DNA from 3 places in the Arthrobacter sp. Y3223151 genome. Region 1 is predicted to be linked to each of the others. Evidence: riboswitches for the same ligand, from Rfam matches in the RefSeq annotation. Region 1 holds a riboswitch; each other region holds the start of a gene.
What was found. A riboswitch is a leader RNA that binds a small molecule or an ion and turns the genes downstream of it on or off. The one in region 1 is predicted to bind S-adenosylmethionine.
Positions count from the first base shown of each region.

Region 2: linked by a shared signal. The riboswitch ahead of AC5RUP_RS00705 (flavin reductase family protein) and the one ahead of AC5RUP_RS03680 (acyl-CoA dehydrogenase family protein) in region 1 are both predicted to bind S-adenosylmethionine.
Region 3: linked by a shared signal. The riboswitch ahead of AC5RUP_RS12960 (bifunctional o-acetylhomoserine/o-acetylserine sulfhydrylase) and the one ahead of AC5RUP_RS03680 (acyl-CoA dehydrogenase family protein) in region 1 are both predicted to bind S-adenosylmethionine.

Region 1 covers NZ_JBNHGI010000001.1:760,785-768,516, reverse strand. Annotated here, with positions in the region: gene AC5RUP_RS03685 (IS110 family RNA-guided transposase) at 1-1,107, opposite strand, end outside; gene AC5RUP_RS03680 (acyl-CoA dehydrogenase family protein) at 1,469-2,707, opposite strand; SAM riboswitch class IV at 2,782-2,896, opposite strand; gene AC5RUP_RS03675 (CoA-binding protein) at 2,986-3,402, opposite strand; gene AC5RUP_RS03670 (alpha/beta hydrolase) at 3,515-4,837, opposite strand; gene AC5RUP_RS03665 (helix-turn-helix domain-containing protein) at 4,957-5,499, shown strand; gene AC5RUP_RS03660 (VOC family protein) at 5,643-6,008, opposite strand; gene AC5RUP_RS03655 (ABC transporter ATP-binding protein) at 6,370-7,209, shown strand; gene AC5RUP_RS03650 (aliphatic sulfonate ABC transporter substrate-binding protein) at 7,317-7,732, shown strand, end outside.
Region 2 covers NZ_JBNHGI010000001.1:140,601-148,332, forward strand. Annotated here, with positions in the region: gene AC5RUP_RS00675 (diacylglycerol/lipid kinase family protein) at 1-321, shown strand, start outside; gene AC5RUP_RS00680 (amino acid ABC transporter substrate-binding protein) at 486-1,304, shown strand; gene AC5RUP_RS00685 (amino acid ABC transporter permease) at 1,347-2,006, shown strand; gene AC5RUP_RS00690 (amino acid ABC transporter ATP-binding protein) at 1,993-2,799, shown strand; gene AC5RUP_RS00695 (hypothetical protein) at 3,064-3,276, shown strand; gene AC5RUP_RS00700 (prephenate dehydratase) at 3,363-4,232, shown strand; SAM riboswitch class IV at 4,380-4,494, shown strand; gene AC5RUP_RS00705 (flavin reductase family protein) at 4,547-5,053, shown strand; gene AC5RUP_RS00710 (aldo/keto reductase) at 5,104-6,093, opposite strand; gene AC5RUP_RS00715 (alpha/beta hydrolase) at 6,229-7,245, opposite strand; gene AC5RUP_RS00720 (hypothetical protein) at 7,435-7,732, opposite strand, start outside.
Region 3 covers NZ_JBNHGI010000009.1:80,858-88,589, reverse strand. Annotated here, with positions in the region: gene AC5RUP_RS12970 (winged helix DNA-binding domain-containing protein) at 1-876, shown strand, start outside; gene metX (homoserine O-acetyltransferase MetX) at 972-2,042, opposite strand; gene AC5RUP_RS12960 (bifunctional o-acetylhomoserine/o-acetylserine sulfhydrylase) at 2,123-3,448, opposite strand; SAM riboswitch class IV at 3,516-3,630, opposite strand; gene AC5RUP_RS12955 (VOC family protein) at 3,857-4,498, shown strand; gene AC5RUP_RS12950 (CPBP family intramembrane glutamic endopeptidase) at 4,584-5,363, opposite strand; gene AC5RUP_RS12945 (PDR/VanB family oxidoreductase) at 5,469-6,425, opposite strand; gene AC5RUP_RS12940 (amino acid ABC transporter ATP-binding protein) at 6,445-7,242, opposite strand; gene AC5RUP_RS12935 (amino acid ABC transporter permease) at 7,239-7,732, opposite strand, start outside.

The DNA of each region.
Region 1 (7,732 bases):
TTTCCCCTCGGCGCGTTTCCGGTCGTAGTAGGCGCGTGAAACCGGGTCCTTCAGTGCCGCGAACGCGGAGAGGAACAAGGCGCGTTTGAGGAATTTGTTTCCCTTCTTCGACGGGTGGTCGCCGCGGATCGAGGTGCCCGATCTCCAAGTCACCGGCGCGAATCCGGAGTAGGAGGCCAGATGTCCTGCGGAGGCGAATTCCTTGCCGACGATCTCGGTGATGATCCGTGCTTCCGTCCTGACACCGACCGCCGGCATGGAGGTCAGGACGAGGTGAAGAGGGTGGGCCTCCACGAGTTCTTCCACCCGGGCCAGCACCTGGGCGCGGGACGTCCGCAGTTGCGCCAGTTGCGCGGCCAACTGCGGCAATACGATGCCGGCCGCGCCGGTGCCGGATACCACCACGGTCTGCTCACCTAACGCCGCGAACACCTCGGCCGCCCAGCGCTTTCCTGCCCGCGGAGCAAACTTGCCCAGCAATGCGGTCACGCGGGCCTGACCGGCCTTTCGCAGGGCATCCGGGGTCGGGTATTTGATCAGCAGTTCCGCCATCGCCGGATGATCCAGATGCGGTCCGACCACCCGCTCCAATGCCGGGTGTATTTGGGTGAGCAGGCCCCGGATCCGGTTCGAAGCTGCCGTGGCCTGCTGCGCCAGGTCATCGTCGAAGCCGCAAAGCATCGACAGCTCCGCAGCCTGCTCATCGGCTAAGGCGATGGCGCGCAGGGTTTGGGGCATGGTCCGGGCAGCCTCGGCGATGATCGCCGCGTCCCGCGCATCGGTTTTCGCCTCGCCCGGGTGCAGGTCCGCGATGCGGCGCATCGCCAGTCCGGGCAGATAACCGACCATGATGCCTTCGGACTGGGCTACGGCGACCGGCAGGGCACCGATCGTGGCCGGTTGATCGACCACCAAAAGCAGGGTCCCGTGCCGTGCGAGGGCGGCGATGATTTCACGCAGTTTCGCCTCGTCCTGGGGCAGCGCCTTGTCCAGCAGTTTCTTGCCGTCGCGGTCGAGGGCGACCGCGTGATGGTTGGTCTTGCCCACGTCAATGCCGATAAAGACATCAACAAGATGGTGCTCTTTGATCACGCCGCCTCCAGACATTAATCCAGTACGAGTGCTGGCATGTCCTGCGGCGGCAGAGTTCGGCATCCACGTTACGGCCGACCTGCCATGGTCAAAGCTTCGGCTGGTCTTGTCCCCATCAGCGATCCTCTGGCGCCTATCGGACCCCGGTGACAACACCCCCCGGATCATGAACGACTGGGGGCAGACATCATGCCGGGGCCGACAGGCCAGCAACCCTGATTCTTGCCTATTCAGGGCTTACGAAGAAGGTAACGGGGGCAGCGGTGGTGACCGCAGATTCGGGCAGCCCTGATGCGGCCTGCGAGTCGCAGCAGTCATGACCGGCCCGCGGGCTGCGGACGGTCAGGAGGTGACCCGCAGGCGCGGGCTGCTCCGCTCAGGTGTAGAGCGAAATCGGTTGGACGTCGCCGAGCAGGTAGTTGGCGCCGACCTCGACCTTCTTGTAGTCGACCGGGTCGTGCAGCGTGTGGGTGCGGATGTTGCGCCAGAAGATGTCCAGCCCGACCTCGGTTTTCGCGGAGGACGAGCCAGTGGTCTCGAAGATGCGGTTCGCCACGTCCACACCCACCTCGGTGGACACAACCTTGAGCCGCGCAATCTCGAGCGCGATGTCCGCCCGGGCTTCCGCGCTCAGCTGCGCGCCGGCGGCAATAACAGCGTCGAACCTGGCGTTCGTTCGGTCGGCCAGGGCTTCCACCGCGGCAACCCGCGAGACCAGCTCGCCGTAAACCCGCTGCGTCAGCGGATCCTGGGCATAGGTCTCCTGCGTGCTGAGGAACCAGGAGTTCCGGCGCGCCAGCGTGATCCGGCGCCCGCGGTCCAGCGCCCCCTGCGCGATGCCCAGGTAGAGGTTGCCGAAGGCCAGCTGGATGTAGGGGGTGACCAGCGTCGAGAAAGGCTCCTCCCCTACCTCGCCGATGATGTCCGCGGCGGTGACCTGCACGCCGTCGTACTTCACCGAACCACTGGCCGAGAGCCGCTGGCCGAGCGCATCCCAGTCCCCGAGGTATCCGATCCCCGTCCGGTCATGCTCCAGCGCGAGGGCCAGGAACTTGCCCTGCTGCAGTCCGGCCGCGATCACGGCGTTGACCAGGATGGCGTCGCCGACGGAGGCGCCGGTGGAGAAGTGCTTGGTGCCATTCAGCCGGTAGCCGTCGCCGTCGGGAACCAGTTCTAAATTCGGGTCCACCGGGTTTACGGAGTCGCCCCAGGACCAGCGTCCCCGTGCGGAGCGGCGGAGCAGGCGCTCCTGCACCTGCGGATCACCGTAGAAGACGACCGCGCCCTGATTGGCGTAGTGGTAACCGAGTATTTGCGCGATCGACGCGTCGGTGCGGGCCAGGATGCGCACGGCGTGCAGCGCGCTTTCCCAGTGCCCGCCCTCGCCGCCCCATGCGGCCGGGATGATCAGGTTGAGCAGCCCGGAGTTGCGCAGCAGTTCCACCTCGGCGTGTGGGTCGGCGTTGCGGCGGTCGCGCTCCAGCACGTCCGGTGCCAGCGCGGCGGCAACGCCTTCGGCTATCTGCTGCCAGTGGGCCAGTTCCTCGGCGGTGGCCTGTCCGGTCCACGGGGATCGGCGGGTCTGCGAGTTGTTTTCGGTCACGACGGCGGTCATGTCGGCTCCTCAAGGCGGGGCTCCCGCAGGGCCGCGGCGCAGCAACCGTCACGGTTGGGGACGCAGCCCGGAGGGGGCCGTACTTGCCGGGCACGGTGTTGTGCGCGGCCGGATCCTCATCTGGGGCACCCCGCTACGGGAGAGGGTTGCCGCCCAACCAGCCAGAGCTTGTCGTTGGGACTCTTGATCTCGGAGTCGAGTATGCCGGGGCCGATCCGGCGCACGGAAGCACGTGACAGGCCGTGACGTTCCGCGGCGCAATGTTACGGGCGCCCGACCTAGAGGCCGAGGCGCGGGGCCTCGATGGCTGGGCAGGTATCCATGACGACGTCCAGGCCCGCCGCCCTGGCCCGTTCCGCGGCGGCTTCGTCGACCACGCCCAGTTGGAGCCACACCGCCTTGGCGCCGATTTCGATAGCCTGGTCCACCACCGGGCCCACCTTCTGCGAGTTCACGAAGCAGTCCACCACGTCGATCTCGCCGGGAATGTCCCCGAGCGATTGGTAACCGGTCAGACCGAGGACGTCGTCGCCCTGCAGGTTGACGGGGATGACTTCCATGTCCAGTTGGTCCATCAGGTACCGGGAGATGCGCATGGCCACCCGGTGCGGGTTCGTGGACAGGCCGACGACGGCCCAGCGGCCCGGCGTGCTCAGCAGCCGGTAGACGACCTCGGGGTCATTTTGGTGTGCCATGGCGCCACCCTACCTGCGACTCTTCGGCACCGGAACCGCCCGCACACCCCGCATCACCGAGAGGCGGATAAACCCCTCCCCCGGCAGCCCGGGCCATCCGGGCAGCCGGTGACTAGCCAGCCAACTGCCCGGTGGCAGGCGTTCCAGCCGCGCCGGAAGCCGAGTCCGCCTGCTCGGAGATCCAACGTCCCACCAGCTCCAGCAGTTCAGCGTCCACGGGCTCGCGGATCTGGCGCTTGTAGTCGGAGAGGGTCGGAGCCTTCGGGTCGCGGCGCAGCAGGTGTGACAGGTCCTCGATTTTCCTCGTGGTCACCGGGCCGGGAACGGTCGCCGCGATGATGTCCAGGTCGGCCGGGTCCACCTGCACGTCCTTGGCTCCTGTGACAGCCAGAACCGGCACCTGCAAGCGCTCCAAGTTCGGAACGGGGTCGAAGTCGAGGAACTCCCGGTGCCAGAGCGCGTTGATCTTGCGGCCCTGCATGCGCACCACGTCCTCGGTGGTGGTGCGAAGTTTTTCCACCGATTTCGCCTGCATCTTGACCAGGTCCTGGCGGAAGAGCTTCAGCAGCAAACGCGGGAATGCGGGCAGCGAGTCGCTGATCTGGGCTGTCTGCCATCTGCCTGTCTCAAAGCCCGTCTGTGCCGAGGCCGAAAGCAGCACAGCCCCATCCACCCGTGTGCCGGGCTCTGCCGCCAGGGCCGCCGCGTGGTAGCTGCCTTCGCTGTGGCCGACCAGGAACACCGGCACGCCCGCGGCCTTCTGGGCGGTCATCCAGCGGAGGGCGGCTGCCGCGTCGTCGGTGTTCTGACGGAAACCGGCCGCCCAGAAGGTTCCTTCCGAAGCGCCGGTACCGCGCTTGTCGTAGCGCAGAGACGCGATTCCATGGCCGGCAAGCGCCGTCGCCAGGTCACGGCTGATGCCCAACGGCATCCGTTTGTGATCTGCATTGCGGTCGATCGGTCCGGAGCCGGGCAGGATCAGCGCGGCGCCGCGGATCGTTCCGGCTGGCGCGGCCCAGGTTCCCGCCAACTGAACGGTCCCGGACGGGAAGGTGACCACTTCTTCGGCGAACGCCTGACCGGCGGGCAGGCCGGCGGCGGCACGGATCCGGGCCGCAACATCCTCGGCGTCGGGAATCGACACAACTACCCGGGCGTACTTTTGCCCGTCAAGGTCCAGCTGCACCGCCGGGGTGCCGCGGCGGGCGACGGCGAGGGTCCTGCCGCGGCCGCGCCAGGTTCCCACCCGGGTCCGTCCCGGGATCGCAAGCCCGGGAGCGCGCAGGCCGTGGACGCCATCGAACGCGTCCGAGAGCACCCGCACGGAGGTCACCGCGGACAAGGGGAATCGCTGGTCGCCAAGCAGCCCCGCGATTTTCTCAAACCGGTCCAGCTCCAGCAGAACCTCCTTGTTCCCCACCACTATCGCCGCCACTGCGCCTCCCTTCGTGTCGTTTATTGCTCGTGTCTTGGTCGTTTGATCGCGGCCTGTTTGCCGGACAGTACGATTATTCTCAGTTGTGGGAACAATGTCAACTATGAGAACGTTGAGCCATGTCCTCCTCCCCGAGCGCCGACCTGATCCTGCACCCGGTACGCCTGCGGATCGTCCAGGCGCTGCTGGGCAACCGTGAGCTGACCACGGCGGAGATCTCCGCCGAACTCCCCGACATTCCCACCGCGACGCTTTACCGACACATCGGCACCCTCTCCAAGGCCGGCGTGCTGGCGGTGGCCCAAGAGAGGCCGGTTCGAGGCACCACCGAACGCACCTATCGGCTGGACGTGGCCAGGAGTTCAGTGGCCGAGGACGACTTGGCCTCCATGACGGCCGAGGACCACCGGCGCGGCTTCATGGCCTTCGCGGCCGGGCTGCTGGGGGCCTTCGACCAATACATCGCCGGGGGGAATCCGGACTTCGTGCGCGACGGGGCCGGCTACCGGCAGACCGCCCTCTGGATGACGGACGAAGAGTTCGAGGAATTCACCTCCACCATCAGGGCCGCCGCAGAGAAGGTGGCGGCCAATGGCCCGGAGGAGGGGCGGCACCGCCGCCTGTTCTCCACGGTCCTCATCCCGGCGGATCCGCCCGCCTGATCGCCAGGCCCGCTTGTCCGCCGGGCCCGCACCGGGAGCAGCGTCAGACGTCGGCGGCCCATGGGCGGGGGGGGGAGGGACCGCCGTCGGCGCCTCCCGAACGAACGGAGGCATCGCCGTCGTGATGCCCCGGGAGAGCGGCCTTACGCGTCCCAGCAGAGGCAGAACGGGTGTCCGGCAGGGTCGGCGTACACCTGGAACCCCGAAGCGGCCGCCGGGTCATCGGCCGGCTTCAGCAGCTTGGCGCCCAGCGAGGTCGCCTGTTCATGGGCGGCCGCGAGATCGTCGATGTAGAGGTCCAGGTGGATCTGCTGCGGCGTCCCGTCCGGCCAGTCGGGCGGAATGTGGTTGGGTGCAAGCTGGAATCCCAACCGTGGTTCGCCTTCCACCATGACCGTGTGCCAGTCGTCTTCGGCCTCGACCGTCCCGTCCAGGAGGCTGGCCCAAAACGTGCTCTCCGCCGCGAGATCGGCGGCGTCGAATACGATGATCTGTCGGCTGATTTTCATGCGGCCATCCTGCCATCGCGCCGAAGCTGCGTCCATGGATAGCCGTGCCGCGGTTGTCTCCCCGGCCAGCTCCCCCCACGAGCGGTTCGCGCCAGTGTTACGGCAGATTGTCGTCGCGCCTTTGTTACGGGTCATTATTACGGGCGGTTTGCCGGGAGCGCCGCGGGTGCCGTTTAGTTAGTGGTGACCATCCCGAGCGGCCGAGAGACCTGGATCGACGACGCCGCAGCAACCCTGGTCACCGGAAGTCCACCCAGACTGCCGGTGGTAACGAGGTGACAAGCCACGGGTACGGCCGGCGGAAGCCGGACGCACGGCTTGATCCGTAGGGTGCTACTGCCAGGATCGATGGAGTGATCCCATGACTGCAGTACTGTCGTCGTCCCGCCACGCGGCTCCCGCTTCCGCTGCACCCCCGGCCCGTTCCGACTCCGCCCTGGCCGTTTCCTTCCGCGGCCTGAACCGGACCTTCGGCACGGGGGCCCAGGCCCACACCGTGCTGCGCGACGTGAACTTCGAGGTCCGTTCCGGCGAGGTGCTCGCCATCCTGGGCCCGTCCGGCTGCGGCAAGTCCACCTTGCTCCGCGCCGCCGCCGGCCTCGACGCGCCCAGCGCCGGCGCCGTGGAAATCGACGGCACGCCGGTCCAGGGTATCGACTCCCGCTGCGCCGTCGCGTTCCAGGAACCCCGGCTGCTGCCGTGGCACACCCTGCAGGCCAACGTGGCCATCGGCCTGCCCAAGAGCTGCAGCGCCAAGCAGGGCAAGTCCAAGGTCGCCCGGCTGCTGGACCTGGTCGGGCTGGCCGCCTTCGCCAAGCACCGGCCGCGCGAGGTCTCCGGCGGCATGGCCCAACGGGCATCCCTCGCCCGCGCCCTGGCCCGCAACCCGGGCGTGCTGTTGCTGGACGAACCGTTCGGCGCGCTGGACGCGCTGACCCGGATCAAGATGCAGGACCTGCTGCTCGATATCCACGCGGCGGAACCCACCACCGTGCTGCTGGTGACCCACGATGTGGACGAGGCCCTGCAACTGGCGGACAGGATCATCGTGCTCGGCAAGGAAGAAGGCCGCGAGGACGACGGCGCCACGATCGTGCGCACCGTCGATGTTCCCGGCATCCGTCCGCGGGACCGCGGTTCGGTCGAGCTGGCCCGAATGCGCCGCTCGCTGCTCGAAAGCCTCGGCGTCGACGGCCATTAGGGCCGCCGCCGCCACTCAACAGATCGAACATTTCCCGGGCCGTTCGCGCCCAAAAATCATCCGCCGCGGAATTTCTCCTGTTCCGCACACCGTCCAAAGGAACCACCATGTCTCTTGCCAGCCGTTTCTCCCGCCGCCCGCTCCTCGGCACTGCCGCCGTCGTGGCCACCGCCTCGCTGGCCCTGACCGGCTGCGTTGCCGGCGAGGATTCCGAAGCCACCGCCGCCCAGGGCGCCGGAGATGGCGTGCTCAACATCGACTTCGCCACCTACAACCCGCTGAGCCTGGTCATCAAGGAAAAGGGCTGGCTGGAGGCCACCTTGGCCGACGACGGCGTCGAGGTGAACTGGGTGCAGTCGGCCGGTTCCAACAAGGCCAACGAGGCGCTGCGCTCCGGAGCGGTCGACGTCGGCTCCACCGCCGGTTCCGCAGCGCTGCTGGCCCGTGCCAACGGCTCGCCGATCAAGACCATCAGCCTGTACTCGCAGCCGGAATGGGCGGCCCTCGTGGCGTTGCCCGACTC
Region 2 (7,732 bases), 620 kb from region 1:
CGCAGCGTGATGGGCGGCAACTGCGGCAAGATCCAGGGCGGCTTCGAAATGTTTCCCGGCGCGCGGCTCGACGACGGCCTGCTGGACGTCATGACCATCTCCCCCCGCGGCCGGCTGGGCTGGCTCGGCGTGCTGGCCGGGCTCGCCAAACGCGGCCGCAGCGTGGACCCCTCGGTTGACTACTACCAGGGCAAGCACGTGGAGATCCACGCCGGCCGGCCCCAGGAGATGCAACTGGACGGCGACCATATCGGCATGGGTTCCCGCCTGCTGATGCGCGTCGACCCGGGCGCACTCGTGGTGCGGGTGGCACCGGAATAGAACAACAACGACGCCGGTGCGCGCCGTCGGGAGTGCAGCTGCTCACATTGCCGACACAGTTCGGAACATATCTTGAGGTACCCGTTGTTGTACGTGCTAGCTTCAGCGTTTGCCGGTCACCCGCCGGTTGGCTCGTCGTCCCACATCACAAGGGGTTTTCCACCATGATTCGTCGTCGTTTGTCCGTCCTCGGTGCCGCCGCAGCCGCCGCGCTGGTGCTGGCCGGCTGCAGCACGTCCTCGCCGTCGGGGTCGGAGCCGGCGACCTCCGCCGCCGCGACCACGCTGCAGGAGATCCAGGAGGCCGGCGTGATCACCGTGGGGACCGAGGGGACCTACCGCCCGTTCTCCTTCCACGAAAACGGCACCGGTGACCTGACCGGTTACGACGTCGAGATCGTCACCGCGGTGGCGGACAAGCTCGGCGTCGACGTGCGGTTTGAAGAGACCCAGTGGGATGCCATCTTCGCGGGGCTGGAGGCGGGGCGTTTCGACGTGATCGCCAACCAGGTTTCGATCAATGAAGACCGCCTGGCCAAGTACGACTTCTCGGACCCGTACACGGTCAGCACCGGCGTCGTCGTCGTGAAGTCGGACAACAACGACATTTCTTCCCTGGCGGATCTGGAGGGCAAAACCTCCGCCCAGTCGCTGACCAGCAACTTCTACAAACTGGCCAAGGGCGCCGGAGCCAATGTCGAGGCCGTGGAGGGCTGGGCGCAGGCGGTTTCGCTGCTGGAGCAGGGCCGGGTGGACGCCACGGTCAACGACAAGCTGACCTACCTGGACTACCAGTCCACCAACGACAACAAAGACATCAAGGTAGCCGCCGAAACAGACGAGGAGACGCAGAGCGCCTTCGCCTTCCAGAAGGGCAGCGACGACCTGGTGGAGGCCTTCAACACGGCGCTGGAGGAGCTGCGCGCCGACGGCACGCTGGAGGAGATCTCGGAGAAGTACTTCGGCGCGGACGTCAGCAAGTAATCCGGCCGGCTTTCAGGGAGACGCTAACGTAACCGTATGGACATCGACTGGGAGCTCGTCGGCAGTTCGCTGTGGCCTATAGTCCAGGGCGGATTGACCGGCACCATCCCCCTCACGCTGGCCAGTTTCGCCATCGGCCTGCTGCTGGCGCTCGTCGTGGCCCTGATGCGGCTGGGCCGAAACCGGGTCCTGGCCGGCATCGCCCGCGCCTATGTTTCGGTGATCCGCGGCACGCCCCTGCTGGTCCAGCTGTTCGTGATCTTCTACGGCCTGCCGTCGATCGGCGTGGTGCTCGACCCCTGGCCGAGCGCGGTCATCGCGTTCTCCCTGAACGTGGGTGGATATGCGGCCGAGATCATCCGGGCCGCGATCCTCTCCGTCCCCAAGGGCCAGTGGGAAGCCGGCCACACCATCGGCATGGCCGGCACCACCACCCTGCGCCGCATCATCCTGCCCCAGGCCGCGCGCGTGTCGGTGCCGCCGCTGTCCAATACCTTCATCTCGCTGGTCAAGGACACCTCCCTCGCCTCCCTGATCCTGGTCACCGAGGCGTTCCGGGCCGCCCAGGAAATCGCGGCGTTCAGCCAGGAGTTCATGCTGCTCTACATTGAGGCCGCGGCGGTCTACTGGGTGTTCTGCCTGGTGCTCTCCGCCGGGCAGTCCCGACTGGAGAAGAGGCTGGACCGCTATGTCGCCCACTGACGTCCCTTCCGCCGCCGCTTCGCAGCGCGGCTCCGCAGCCGGACCGGTGCTGACCGTGGAGGGCCTGCGAAAGTCCTTCGGCAGCAACCAGGTGCTCAAGTCCATCGATCTGTCCGTCCAGACGGGTGGCGTCCTGGCCCTGATCGGACCCTCCGGGTCGGGCAAAACCACCGTGCTGCGTTGCCTGAACGGCCTGGAAACCCCCGACGGCGGACGGGTCGCCTTTTCGGGCGGGCCGGCCGTGGACTTCGGTTCGCCGGTGAACCGGAAACAGATCGCCGCCCTGCGCGACCGCAGCGCCATGGTGTTCCAGCACTACAACCTGTTTCCGCACATGACTGTGCTGCAGAACATCATCGAGGGCCCGGTCCAGGTGCAGAAGCGGCCCAAGGCCGAAGCGGTGCGCGAGGCCAGGTCGCTGCTGGACCGCGTCGGGCTCTCCGGCAAGGAAGACCAGTATCCGCATCAGCTCTCCGGCGGACAGCAGCAGCGGGTCGGCATTGTCCGGGCCCTGGCGCTCAAACCCTCGCTGCTGCTGTTCGACGAGCCCACGTCCGCACTGGATCCCGAACTGGTGGGCGACGTGCTGCACGTGATCAAGGAACTGGCTGACGAGGGCTGGACCATGGCCCTGGTCACCCACGAGCTGGCCTTCGCCCGTGAAGTGGCCAGCGAAGTGGTGTTCATGGACGGCGGCGTGGTGGTGGAACGCGGACACCCCGAACAGGTGCTGCGCGAACCGCGGGAGGAGCGCACCCGGCAGTTCGTCCATCGGCTGCTGAACCCGTTCTAGGACCGGGTCCGCCCCCGGGTGCCCCCGCCCTCCCCGCTGCAGGCTCCCTGCACCCGCGGCGGTCCCGCCGGCACCGGCGTTCGCCGCACCCCCGCCATGGCAGGAGTGGCGCACGCCACGCCGGTGGAAAATTCATCTGATGTCATCTGGGATGGCAGAATGTAAAGTTCCATGCACCGTTCCGCATGGCAGGCTCGTTCCGGCCGGAAGCTTCCATCCCGCGTTTCTCCTGCGCGGAAACCTCCGGCCACGAAAGGCAGAACCATGGCCACTTCCCTGGCTACCAAGTCGTTGACCGCACAGACGGCTTCCGAAGCGCACGATCTCCTGAATGCTGCGGTCGAAGAGCTGCAAAAGCTCGCCGCCATCGACGGCGATTGCGGCATCCTGGTCACGCGCACCGGCCCCGGGCAGTTTACGGTGGAGCTGAGCGACGACGTGCCCTACGGCATCACCCAGGAATCGCATCTGTACTAAGCGGTTGGCGGGCCGGTCAGGTTATGTGACGCCGGCCGGTTGCCCGGAATGAAGCGCGGGCCCGCCCCGGTGGGATAATTTCGCCCATGGCTGCTGCAATTGCGTACCAAGGTGAACCCGGCTCGAACTCCCACATGGCTTGCCTGGAAGTGCGCCCCGGTTGGGACGCGGTGCCGTGTGCCAGCTTCGAGGATGCGTTCGCTGCCGTCACCGGCGGCGAGGCCGAACTGGCCATGATCCCCATCGACAACTCGATCGCCGGCCGGGTGGCGGACATCCACGCGCTGCTGCCGAAGACCACCCTGCAGATTGTGGAGGAATTCTTCCTGCCCATCCGGTTCAGCCTGCTGGGCGTACGCGGGGCCACCGTGGAGCAGGCCCGGGAGGTGCACAGCCACATCCACGCCTTGGGCCAGTGCCGCAAGCTGATCCGCAGGCTCGGGCTCACTCCGGTCATCGCCGGCGACACCGCGGGTTCGGCCCGGGAGGTGGCCGAATGGAACGACCCGACCAAGGTCTCCCTGGCACCGCCGATGGCCGCCGAACTCTACGGTCTGGAGGTTTTCGCGGAAAAGGTCGAAGACGATCCGACGAACACCACACGGTTCGTGGTGCTGGCCGACCGCCGGCCGGTCCCGTCCCGCGAGGAACTTCCCGGTCCGGCGGTGACCAGCTTCGTGTTCCGCGTGCGGAACGTGCCGTCGGCGCTCTACAAGGCGCTGGGCGGTTTCGCCACCAACGGCATCAACATGACCAGGCTGGAGAGCTACATGGTCGGCGGCGAGTTTGCCGCCACCATGTTCATGGTGGACGTCGAAGGCCACCCGGACGATCCTGCCATGGTCCACGCCTTCGAGGAACTGGACTTCTTCACCACCGAGATCCGCCTCCTGGGCGTTTACCCGGCGCATCCGTTCCGGCGGCAGACCGTGCGCGCCGGCGCCGCCGCACAGTAGCCGTGGCGGCGGCCGCCCGTGGGCCGCAGCCGTAGCGCCGCAACCGTCGCGGCAGCCGTCGCGCGGCTGCCGCCGGTAAAACGCTGCATTTGACGAACTGTTACCGGCGTTTGACCCAGGCCCTTCCCCGCTCTTAGCGTGGAGGCGAATCAAGAGCGCCAACTTCACAGCCCTGGCTGGTTGGCCGGCAACCCTCTACCGTAGCGGGGTGCTCCAGGTGATGATTCGGCCCGCCGGGTATGTCGGCAGGCAAGTACGCGTATCCACCCGCAGCAGCTCGGCCGCAGCGGATGCGCCCAAGCCCCAAGGACGCCATGTCGCTACACCATGACCTGACCCCCAACACGTTGCGCTCAGCCTTCGGCCGCTTCCCCTCGGGCATCGCGGCGCTGTGCGCGATCATCGACGGCGAGCCGCAGGGCATCGTCGCCTCCTCGTTCACCGTGGGCGTCTCCCTCGAGCCGCCGCTGGTGATGTTCGCCGTGCAAAACACCTCACGGACCTGGCCGCTGGTCCGCCGGGCCGACCGGATCGGCGTCTCGGTCCTCGGCACCGGGCACGACGGCGTCTGCCGCCAGATCGCGTCCAAGAACGGGGACCGCTTTGCCGGCCTGAGCCTGCACGGCACGGACGACGGCGCGCTTTTCCTCAACGACGCGGCGCTCTGGCTGGACTGCTCGGTGCACCAGGAAGTCCCGGCCGGGGACCACCACGTCGTGCTGCTGCAGGTGCACGGCCTGTCCACGCACGACGGCACGCACGAGCCGCTCGTCTTCCACGATTCCGCATTCCGCCGGTTGGAACAGCCGGCCTTCGTCTAGGACGCTTGGTCCCGGCCCAGCCGGCAGCGGGCTGGGCGAGCCGCGGGCAGCTACGGCAGCGGCCTGCCGCGGGCCGCCACCCACAGGGAGTACCACTCCTCGCGGGTCATCGATGCTCCAACCGCCTCCGCCTCGGCACAGGCCCGGATCCGGTCCGGGCTGCTGGTGCCGACGACCGGCCGGATGCCTGCCGGATGCCGCAGCAGCCAGCCCAGCACCACGGCTTCGGGCGGGCAGCCCTTGTCCCGGGCAAGTTCCGTGACCAGGGCTGCCGTTGCATGGTCGGCCGGGGGTGTGGCATCCGCGGGCGCGGAAGCATCCGGTGTCGCGGCCTCCGCTGCCGCGCGCCCGCTGTACCGGCCCTGGGCCAGTGCGCCCCAGGCCTGCAGCTCCACTCCGTGGGCGGCGCAGTATTCCAGGGTGCCGTGCGGGAAGCTGATCCCCGTTCCCTCCGGGTGGTTCACCAGCACCCCCGACTCCAGCCAGTCGCGTCGGTACAGGCTCATTTCCAGCTGGTTCACCGCCAGCGGTTCATCCAGCGCCGCCTGCAGCCAGCGCATCTGTTCGCCGGACATGTTCGAGACACCAAGGCGGCGGACCTTCCCGGCCATCCGAAGCTCGTTGAAGGCCGCGGCGATCTCTTCGGCCGGCGCCAGCGGATCCGGCCGGTGGATCAGCAGCGTATCCAGGTGATCGGTGTGCAGCCGGCGCAGGCTCTCGTCGGTGCGGGCCAGGATCGCTTCCCGCGAGGAGTCGTAGTGCCCGACCAGGCCGGGGACCGGCAGCCGGATGCCGCATTTGCCCTGCAGCCGGATCGAGTCGCGCAGCTCGGGACTTTCCGCCAGCACCCGCCCGAATGCGGCCTCGGCCTTGCCGTGGGCGTAGATGTCGGCGTGGTCGAACGTCGTGATCCCGGCCTCCAGCGCCGCCGCCACGGCCGCATGCGCGGCCGACACATCGGCCGCTTCCAGCGGCCCGCTCCCCCAGCCACCGCCCAACCCCATGCAGCCGAAAATGAGGCGCGATCCGGCGTCGTCCATTGGTAGTTCCCCCTTCGCTGGGCAGGTTTCCAGCGTACGACGGCGGCGCCCGGGGAGGCATCGGCGCCGGCCTGAGGTGATGCAGCCACCGAAGAACACACCGCGCAGCGGGGCGCCGGTTCAACTCCGGCCGCATCAGCCGGTGTGGCGGCGGAGGAACGCCACGCTGCGCTCCAGCACCTGCCACGCCGCTTCCAACTCCAGGTTGAACTGGAACTGGTGCCCCAGGCCGGCCTCGGTTTGGGGGAAGGACTCCTCCACGGCCGCGCCCTTGATCCGCAGCGCTTCGACCAGCCCGAGCGAGTGCGGCAGCAACGGGTCGGTGTTGCCCGCGGAAACGAAAGCCGGCGGGTAGTCGGCGCCCACATGCCGGGCCACGGAGGCCAGCGCGACGTACGGACGCTCCAGATAGTCCTTGGCCCCGGTGTAGGACCACAGCACCGTGCGCAGGTAGTTCTGGTTCCCGGCCTGGTCCGCCCCGGCGAGCGAGAGGTCGTACGCCCCGCAGTGCAGCAGCACCGCGCGCAGCCGTTCCGGCTTCATGGGCGAGGCGATGCCCAGCCTTTTGGCATAGTCCGGGTCGGCGATGACCAGCGCCAGTTGCGCAGCAATTTGCGCGCCCGCCGAGTCCCCGGCCAGCACGATCCGCTCGGTATCGATGTGCAGCCGATCGGCATTGTGTTCCAGATAGCGCAGCGCGGCGGCCGTCTGGCGCACCGGCGCCGGGTAGCGGCGCACGTGCGCCAGCGAATAGTCCACGCCCACGGAGGTGAAGCCGTAGGAGGCGAGGATCCGAAGGTAATTGGCGACGTCGTTCTTGGTGCCGGAGATCCAGGCCCCGCCGTGGATCCAGACAATTGTCGGAAGGCGCAGCGAATCCTGGGCCGCCTTGTCCGGGAAGAACACGTCCAGGCGGGTATGGCCGTGGTTGCTGAGGTATTCCTGATCCAATACTTCGCTGATGCCGTCCGGCACGTGCCGGGCCATCGCGCGGGCCGTGCGCCGCCCGTCCCGTTCGGACAGCACCCGCAGCAGCACCGCCAGCGGCCGGGGGCTGAAGCGCAGCCACAGGACCAGGCCGCCGGCAAGGGCCGCCGGGACGGTGACGAGCACGGCAACGGCTGTCAGTGCGCGGCGGATGCGGACCTGCATGGCTTCCTCCCGATCGGCCTGTGGTGAACCAATCGTGAGCCCGCCCCGCCCGCGGGGCAAGCCCCTCCGATGCCGGCCCGTCAACCGCCGGAAAGCCCCGCCCGCGAAGGGCCGTGAGGCTCGCAAACGGCTGGACGGCCCGCCGACGAAAAGTCTTGCGGCTCGCCCGCCAAGGGCCGGGAAACCACGTCAGCCGAGGGCAACCACCAGGCTCAGCGCGGCCAAGACCAGGGCGACCGGCGTCATGGTCCACCGCTCGGGCTTGCTGCGCGAGATGGCGTTCAAAAGGACGCCGACGAACAGGTACGCGGTCAGGACCCAGCTGAGGACGAGCGACGCGGTCTCCGGCAACGCGTCGAGAAGCTGCGCCCGGTCCATGATGACGAACACGAAAAACGCATACAGGAGCACCGAGACCGCGCTCCCGATGCGCAGCTTCGTCGGCAGGATGCGGTGGCTTCCTCCCCAGGCGAACCGTCCCAGCGGC
Region 3 (7,732 bases), on a different contig from region 1:
TCCGGCCCCCGCCTCAAGGCAGGGAACAAGGGCCGGGACCGGCAGCTGGGCCTGGATGAGGCAACGGTGGCGCGCAGCAACGAGGTGCTGGCCGCGGCCGTCGCCGGAGGCCGGCACCTGACCCGGGACGAGCTCGCCGCCCGGCTCGCCCAAGCGGCCCTCCTCAAGGACGACGGCGCGAGGCTGAACGGAGCGACGCTGCGCGGGCAGCGGCTGGGGCATCTGGTGTTCCATGCGGAAATGGACCGGGTGCTGGTGAACGGGCCTCCGCGGACGGCCGCCTCCAGCGCCGTGCAGCAGACGTACGCGGCCTTCGACGAGCGGGTGCCGCCGCTGGCCGCGGACTACGACCGCGACGCGGCGCTGGCCCAACTGACCGGGCGCTACTTCACCAGCCGCGGACCGGCGACCTTAAAGGACTGTTCCGACTGGTCCAAACTGCCCCAGGCGGACCTGAAGCGCGGCCTCGAAGCGGGGGGCGGTGACGGACTGGAACGGTTCGAAACCGAGGGGCAACAGCTCTGGTACTCCCCCGCCGCCGGGACGATCGGCGGTGCCGCCGCGGCGGCGGACGACGGACGCCCGCGGGCTGACCTGATCCAGTGTTACGACGAATACGTCATGGGCTACACCAAGACCCGCGGCTACCTGGGCGGCAGCGCGCCGGCGGCGTTGGGCGGTGAGGTGCCGATCCACGTGCTGCTGCTGGACGGACGGATGGCCGGCAACTGGAGGCACGTCCTGCGGCCCGGCTCCGCCGAGCTGCGGCTTAAACCGCTGCGGGTCTTCACCGCGCCGGAGCGGCAGGCCGTGGGCGTCGCGGTGGAGCGGTACGCGGCCTTCCTGCGGCGGCCGGTATCACTCGACCTGGCCTGACCGCTCCGCTCTACCTGCTCGGGCGCAGCGGTGGGACTCCGCGCGGACGGCGCGCACCGGCGTCGTACTCGGGCCGCCGACACGCAGGCGGGAGGTCAGGCGGGCGCGAAGAACGCCTTGGTCAGTGCCTCGTGCAGCTGGTGGATATCGGTCAGGAAACCGTCGTGGCCCAGCGGCGTTTCGATGGTGTGGACCTTGACTGCCCCGGGCAACGCCTCGGCCAGCTGCCGCGACTGTTCCGGGAAGTACAGGCGATCGGAATCCACCGCGGCGACGAAGAACTGCGTGTCGGTGAGGCCGCCCAGCGACTGCTCCAGCGAGCCCCGGCCCCGGGCAACGTCGTGGCTGATGAGGGCCTCGGTGAGCAGGATGTAGCTGTTGGCGTCGAAGCGCGCGACGAGCTTGTCCGCCTGGTAATCGAGGTAGCTCTCCACGGCATAGCGGCCACGGGCGGACGGCGTGATGCCGCCGTACGGCTGCTCCTCCGCCTGCGGCTTGCGGCCGAACCTGTACTCCAGCTCCGGCTCCGAGCGGTAGTTGATGTGCGCGATGCGCCGGGCGATACCCAGACCCGCCTCGGGCGCGGGACCCCCGTAATAGTCGCCGCCGGCGAAGTGCGGGTCCAGCCGGATGGCCGCGACCTGCGCCTGCGCGAAGGCAATTTGCTCGGCGGTGCTCGCGGCGCCGCACGACAGGACGGCGCACCGGGCGGTGCGCTCCGGGAACGTCGCCGCCCATTCAAGCGCGCGGGCGCCGCCCATCGACCCGCCGAGCACCGTGTGCCAGCGCCGGATGCCCAGCGCGTCGGCCAGCCGTGCCTCGGCCCGGACCGAATCGCGGATCGTGACGAACGGGAAGCGTGACCCCCACGGCGTCCCGTCCGGCGCCGGCGACGAGGGACCGGTGGAACCGTAGCAGCCGCCAATCATGTTGGCGGCCACTACGAAATAGCGCTCCGTGTCGATAGTGGCACCGGGGCCCACCAGATCGTCCCACCAGCCATCCTCGTCCGAGCAGCCGCGGGCGACATGCGTGCTGCCGGTCAGGGCGTGCTGAATCAGGACGGCGTTGGACGCGTCCGCATTCAAGGTGCCCCAGGTTTCAAAGCCGAGGAACACCTCGGGCAGATAGCCGCCGGCTTCCAACTCCAGCGCACCAACCGGCATCCGGCGCAGGATGCCGTCGGTCGCCTGTTCCACCAGTTCCTGCGGTTGCACTATCGTCACGCTGCGCTCTACCTGCTTGCCTAGTCGTCCGCGCCCTTGGCGGCGCGGAAACCGGCCTCCAGGTCGGCGATGATGTCGTTGACGTTCTCGATGCCCACCGACAGGCGGACCAGCCCGTCGGTCACCCCGGCCGCGACCCGCTCCGCGGCCGAGAGCTGGGCATGGGTGGTCGACGCCGGGTGGATCACCAGCGAGCGCACATCGCCCAGGTTGGCCACGTGCGAGTGCAGTTCAAGGCCGTCCACAAAGCGCTTGCCGGCCTCGATGCCGCCCTTGATTTCGAACGCGACGATGGCGCCGGTCCCCTTCGGGCCGTACTTGCGGCCGCGCTCGTACCAGGGGCTGGAGGGCAGGCCGAGGTACGCGACGGAGGCAACGTCGTCGTGCTCTTCCAGGAATTCGGCCACCTTCTGCGCGTTGGCCACATGCCGCTCCACGCGCAGGCTCAGCGTCTCCAGCCCCTGGGCAATCAGGAACGCATTGAACGGCGAGATGGCGGACCCCAGGTCGCGCAGCAACTGCACCCGGGCCTTGAGGATGTAGGCCAGGTTGGCGCCCAAAGCGCCGTTGACGCCGAGGTCGCGGGCAAAGACCAGCCCGTTGTAGGTGTCGTCCGGCGTGTTGAACCCGGGGAACTTCTCCGGGTCGGCGGCGAAATCGAACGTTCCGGCGTCAACGATCACGCCGCCGATCGCCGTCCCGTGGCCGCCGAGGTACTTGGTGGCCGAGTGGAGCACGATGTCGGCCCCCCACTCGATCGGGCGGATCAGGTACGGGGTAGACAAGGTGTTGTCCACGATCAGCGGCACGCCGTTTTCGTGGGCGATGGCGCTGACCGACTCCAGGTCCAGTACGTCCTGGCGCGGGTTGGAGACGACCTCGCCGAAGAACGCCTTGGTATTCGGCTTGACGGCATCGCGCCACTGCTGCAGGTTGTCCGGATCCTCGACGAAGGTGACCTCGATGCCGAACTTGGGCAGCGTGGTGCGCAGCAGGTTGTAGGTGCCGCCGTACAGGCTGGGGCTGGCCACGATGTGGTCGCCGGCCTCGGCCAGGTTGAGGATGGAGAACGTCGACGCGGCCTGGCCCGAGGCCAGCAGCAGGGCGCCGACGCCGCCCTCCAGGTTGGCGATCCGGGTCTCGACCGCTTCCTGGGTGGGATTGCCGATCCTGGTGTAGATGGGCGCCAATTCGGACAGGGCGAACCGGTCGGCCGCGCTCTGCGCGCTGGGGAACACGAACGAGGTGGTCTGGTAGATCGGCAGTGCGCGGGCGCCCGTGGCGGCGTCCGGCTCCTGCCCTGCGTGGATCTGACGGGTTTCAAAGGACCAATCGGCATTGGACATGGTGCAACTCCTTCACTGGAAGGGGCCATCCGGGATCCGGCCGTGCCGGCATGTCTGTCCCGGGTGTGACCCGCGCTTGCGCACCGCCTTGTGGCGGCTGCCTGGTCTTCACCCGGGGCACCCCACCGCGGTTGGAGGGTTGCCGGCCAGCAAACCGGGGTTTTGCGCTGGCACTCATGACCTGCCTCCAGTCTCCGCAGACAGGCCGGCGGCCGCAACAATATGACACCTTATGACTGGGCACCCAGCTCCGGACCGTCTGTCCGACCGTCCGCACTTCAAGCTGCCGGGGCGTGCCGGGCACGGCGGAATTGCTGCCGGGAACGGCGCGCCTTGCACGAGCCGCAAGCTGAGTGACTTAGGTCACCCTAAGTCGAGAGCGGGTTCACAAAGTGCCAAGATAATGCCATGCGCTTCGACCATGTTTCTTATGCTGCTGAACCCGACGGTCTGGCTGCCACCTCAGAGCGGATCGCCAAAGCCCTGGGCATCGACGCCGTCAAGGGCGGGGTTCACCCCCGCTTCGGCACCCGCAATATGATCTTCCCCCTCACCGACCACCATTACCTGGAGGTGGTGGAGGTGCTCGACCACCCCGCTTCCGACAAAGCCCCCTTCGGACAGGCCGTGCGGGCGCGCTCCGAAGCCGGCGGCGGCTGGATGGGCTGGTGCGTGGCGGTCGACGACCTGACCCCGTTCGAAGAACGGCTGGGCCGCCACGCGGTTCCCGGCAACCGCAAGTTCCCGGATGGGCAGGAACTGAGCTGGCAGCAGATCGGGATCAAGGGCCTCATCGCCGACCCGCAGGTGCCCTACATGCTGCGCTGGGATGACGGCACCGAACCGCTGCACCCGTCCAACGCCCGCCCCGCCACGGTGAAGCTGATCGGCCTGACCATCGCCGGCTCTTCCGAGCGCGTGGCGGACTGGCTGGGCACTCCGGTCGACGGCCTGCTGGACGACGTCAAGGTCGCCTGGACGGCACCGAACGGTACGCCGGGCATCCTGTCCGTCCGCTTCGAAACCGCCAACGGGATCGTCGAACTGTAAGTCTTTCAAGGAGGGTCGACGTCGTCGATCGCCTCAGCGGCGCCCGGATCGCAAGACCGGGCGCCGCTTCGCTGCCCGGCCGGTTTCAGGTGCCGATGCCGATGGCCGGCCCCAGCAGCGCGTAGCCGACGAAACCGGCAATATCCAGCAGCGCGTGCGCCACCACCAGCGGCATCACCCGCTTCACCTTCGTATAGGCGTAGCCGAAGACCAGGCCCATGAGGAAGTTCCCGATGCCCGGCCCGATGCCCTGGTAGAGGTGGTAGGTCCCGCGCAGGGCGGCGCTGACGAAGATCGCGGACCAGATGCCCCAGCCGAACTTCGCGAAGCGGTTGAAGAGGTAGCCCACCATGACCACCTCTTCGAGGACCGCATGCCGCAGCGCGGACAGGACCAACACCGGAACCGTCCACCAGTATTCGTCCAGGGCCGCCGGGACAATGGCGGTGGTGATACCCAGGGACCGGCCGGCGGCGTAAACGCCCAGCGTGCCGACACCGATCACCAGCGCGAGCAGGAAGCCCAGGCCGAAGTCCAGCCGCGGCCGGGAGAACGTGAACCCGATCGTGCGGAAGGCCGACCGGCCGGGAGCGGTCATCAAAAACAGCACCAGAGCCACCGGCACCAGCGCAAAGACGATGCCGAGCATTTGGTACACGAAATCGAAGAGCTCCCGCTCGTTCAGCACCGGGTTCAGCGTGGTCGTCTGCGAGGCGAGCGGAGCGCGGGTCATTTTTTCCAGCAGGTTCACGACGGCATAAACCGCCGACTGCCCGAGCGAGAGTCCGAGGACAATCAGTACCTCTGCCCGGTAGTACCTGACCGTGCGCCGCGTGCTTTCGGCGGCGACCTTCTGCTTGTCCATAACCTCCATCTTGCCAACAGAACCGCGGGAGTCATCGGCCGGGGGCGCTTCCGTTCCGTGCGCGGCTCCTCCCGTGGCCCGCGCCCGCGCCGGGGCGACTGCCTGCTACAAGTCCAGCAGCAGGCGCCGGCCCTTGCATCGCGACACGCAGATCATCATGGTGTCCCCGGCCTCGCGCTCGTCGTCGGAGAGCAGCGAGTCACGGTGGTCGATCTCACCACCCAGGACGGGGGTTTCGCAGGTGCCGCAGATTCCCTCCCGGCAGGAATTCAACGGATGGATCCCGACCGCTTCGAGGGCCTGCAGAATCGATTCCCCGGGGCCCACCGGAACCTCGGTGCCGTCGGCCAATTCCACCGTGAAGGCCGAGTCCCCCGCCTCCGCCGGCGCCACGGCCGCCCCGGACGCCGTGAAGCGCTCACAGTGGAAACGTCCGGGGTTGTCCCAACCGTCCGCGATCGATTGAATGACGTTGAGCAGCGGCCCGGGTCCGCAGGCGTAGACGTGCGTTTCCGGCGGCAACTCGTCCAGGAGTCCGGCCAGCGGGTAGAAGCCGCTTTCGTCGTCGGCGTGGATATGGATGTCGCCGTCGAGCGCCTGGATTTCGTCGAGGAACGCCATCGAAGAACGGCTTCGCCCCAGGTAAAGCAGGCGCCAGGGCACCCCGGCTTCGGCAGCTTCGCGGATCATCGGCAGAATCGGGGTGATGCCGATGCCGCCGGCGATGAACACATAGCCGGCGGCGGGAGCCAGAACGAAGTTGTTGCGCGGCCCCCGGATCTGGATCTTGGTACCGGGCTTGAGCATGTCGTGCACGTAGGCGGAGCCGCCGCGGCCCTCCGGCTCGCGCAGGATGCCAAGCCGCCAGGCGGAGCGGTCCGCCCGCCGGGAGCACAGCGAGTACTGGCGCAGGAGGCCGTTGGGCAGGAGCACGTCGACATGTGCCCCCGCGTCCCACTCCGGCAGCTCCTCGCCCAGCGGATGTTCCAGCTGCAGGGAGACCACGCAGTTGGACTCGTGGCTGATCGACCGGACTTCGACGTCGAAAAATTCTTCATTCATGGTGGCACTCACAGGGGTATCAGGCTGCTGCCGGTTCGGCGAGAACGGAGGCCAGGAAGGCCCTGGTGCGTTCGTTTTGCGGATTGGTGATGACGTCCCGGGCTGGCCCCTCTTCCACGACGTGGCCGTCGTCCATGAAGACCACGCGATCGGCGACGTCGCGGGCGAAATTCATTTCATGCGTCACCACCACCATCGTCATGCCGGACATGGCCAGGTCCTTCATCACCTTGAGGACCTCTCCCACCAATTCGGGATCCAGGGCGGACGTGGGCTCGTCGAACAGCATCAGTTTCGGTTCCATGCACAGCGCACGGGCGATCGCCACCCGCTGCTGCTGGCCCCCGGAAAGTTGGCGCGGATACGCATCCGCCTTTTCGCTCAGGCCGACTTTTTCCAGCAGCGAAGTTGCCCTGGCCACGGCTGTCGCCTTCCGCTCCTTCCGGACCAGACGCGGCGCCTCAATGAGGTTTTGCAGGACGGTCATGTGCGGAAACAGGTTGAACTGCTGGAACACCATGCCGACGTCGGAGCGGCTGTGGCAGATATCGTTGTGGCTTTGCTCGTAGAGCCTGTTGCCCTTGAGGTCGTAGCCGACGATCTTCCCGTTAACCCACATCCTCCCGCCGTCGATGACTTCCAGGTGGTTGATGCAGCGCAGGAAGGTGCTCTTCCCGGATCCGGAGGGGCCGATAAGACACACCACCTCGCCCTGCTGGACGTGCAGGTCAATCCCCTTCAGGACAAGGTTGGAGCCGTAGTTCTTGCAGACCCCGTTCGCCTTGACCATCGGTTCGGCACCGTTCGTTGCTGTCATTTCTTGCCGCCTTTCAGGGAGAGTGCGTCATGGGTCGCGAAGAACCGCTTCAGCTGCTGGAACGGCGTCGGCGGCAGGTTTCGCTGGTTGCCGCGGGCGAACCGCCGCTCCAGGTAGTACTGGCCGATGGTGAGGACGGAGGTGATCAGCAGGTACCAGAGGCTGGCGACAATGAGCAGCGGGATGGTCTCGAACGTGCGTGCGTAGATGATCTGCGCCGAGTACAGCAGCTCCGGCACCGAGATCACGCTCACCAGGGCGGTGGTCTTGAGCATGCCGATGGTTTCATTGCCGGTGGGCGGGATGATCACGCGCATCGCCTGCGGCAGCACGATGCGCCGCATCGTCTGAAGCTTGGTGATGCCCAGCGCGCCGGCGGCCTCGGTCTGGCCGTGGTCAACGGAGAGGATGCCGGCCCGGACAATCTCGGACATGTAGGCACCCTGATTCAAGCCGAGGCCGAGGATCGCCGCCGTCATCGGCGTAATGA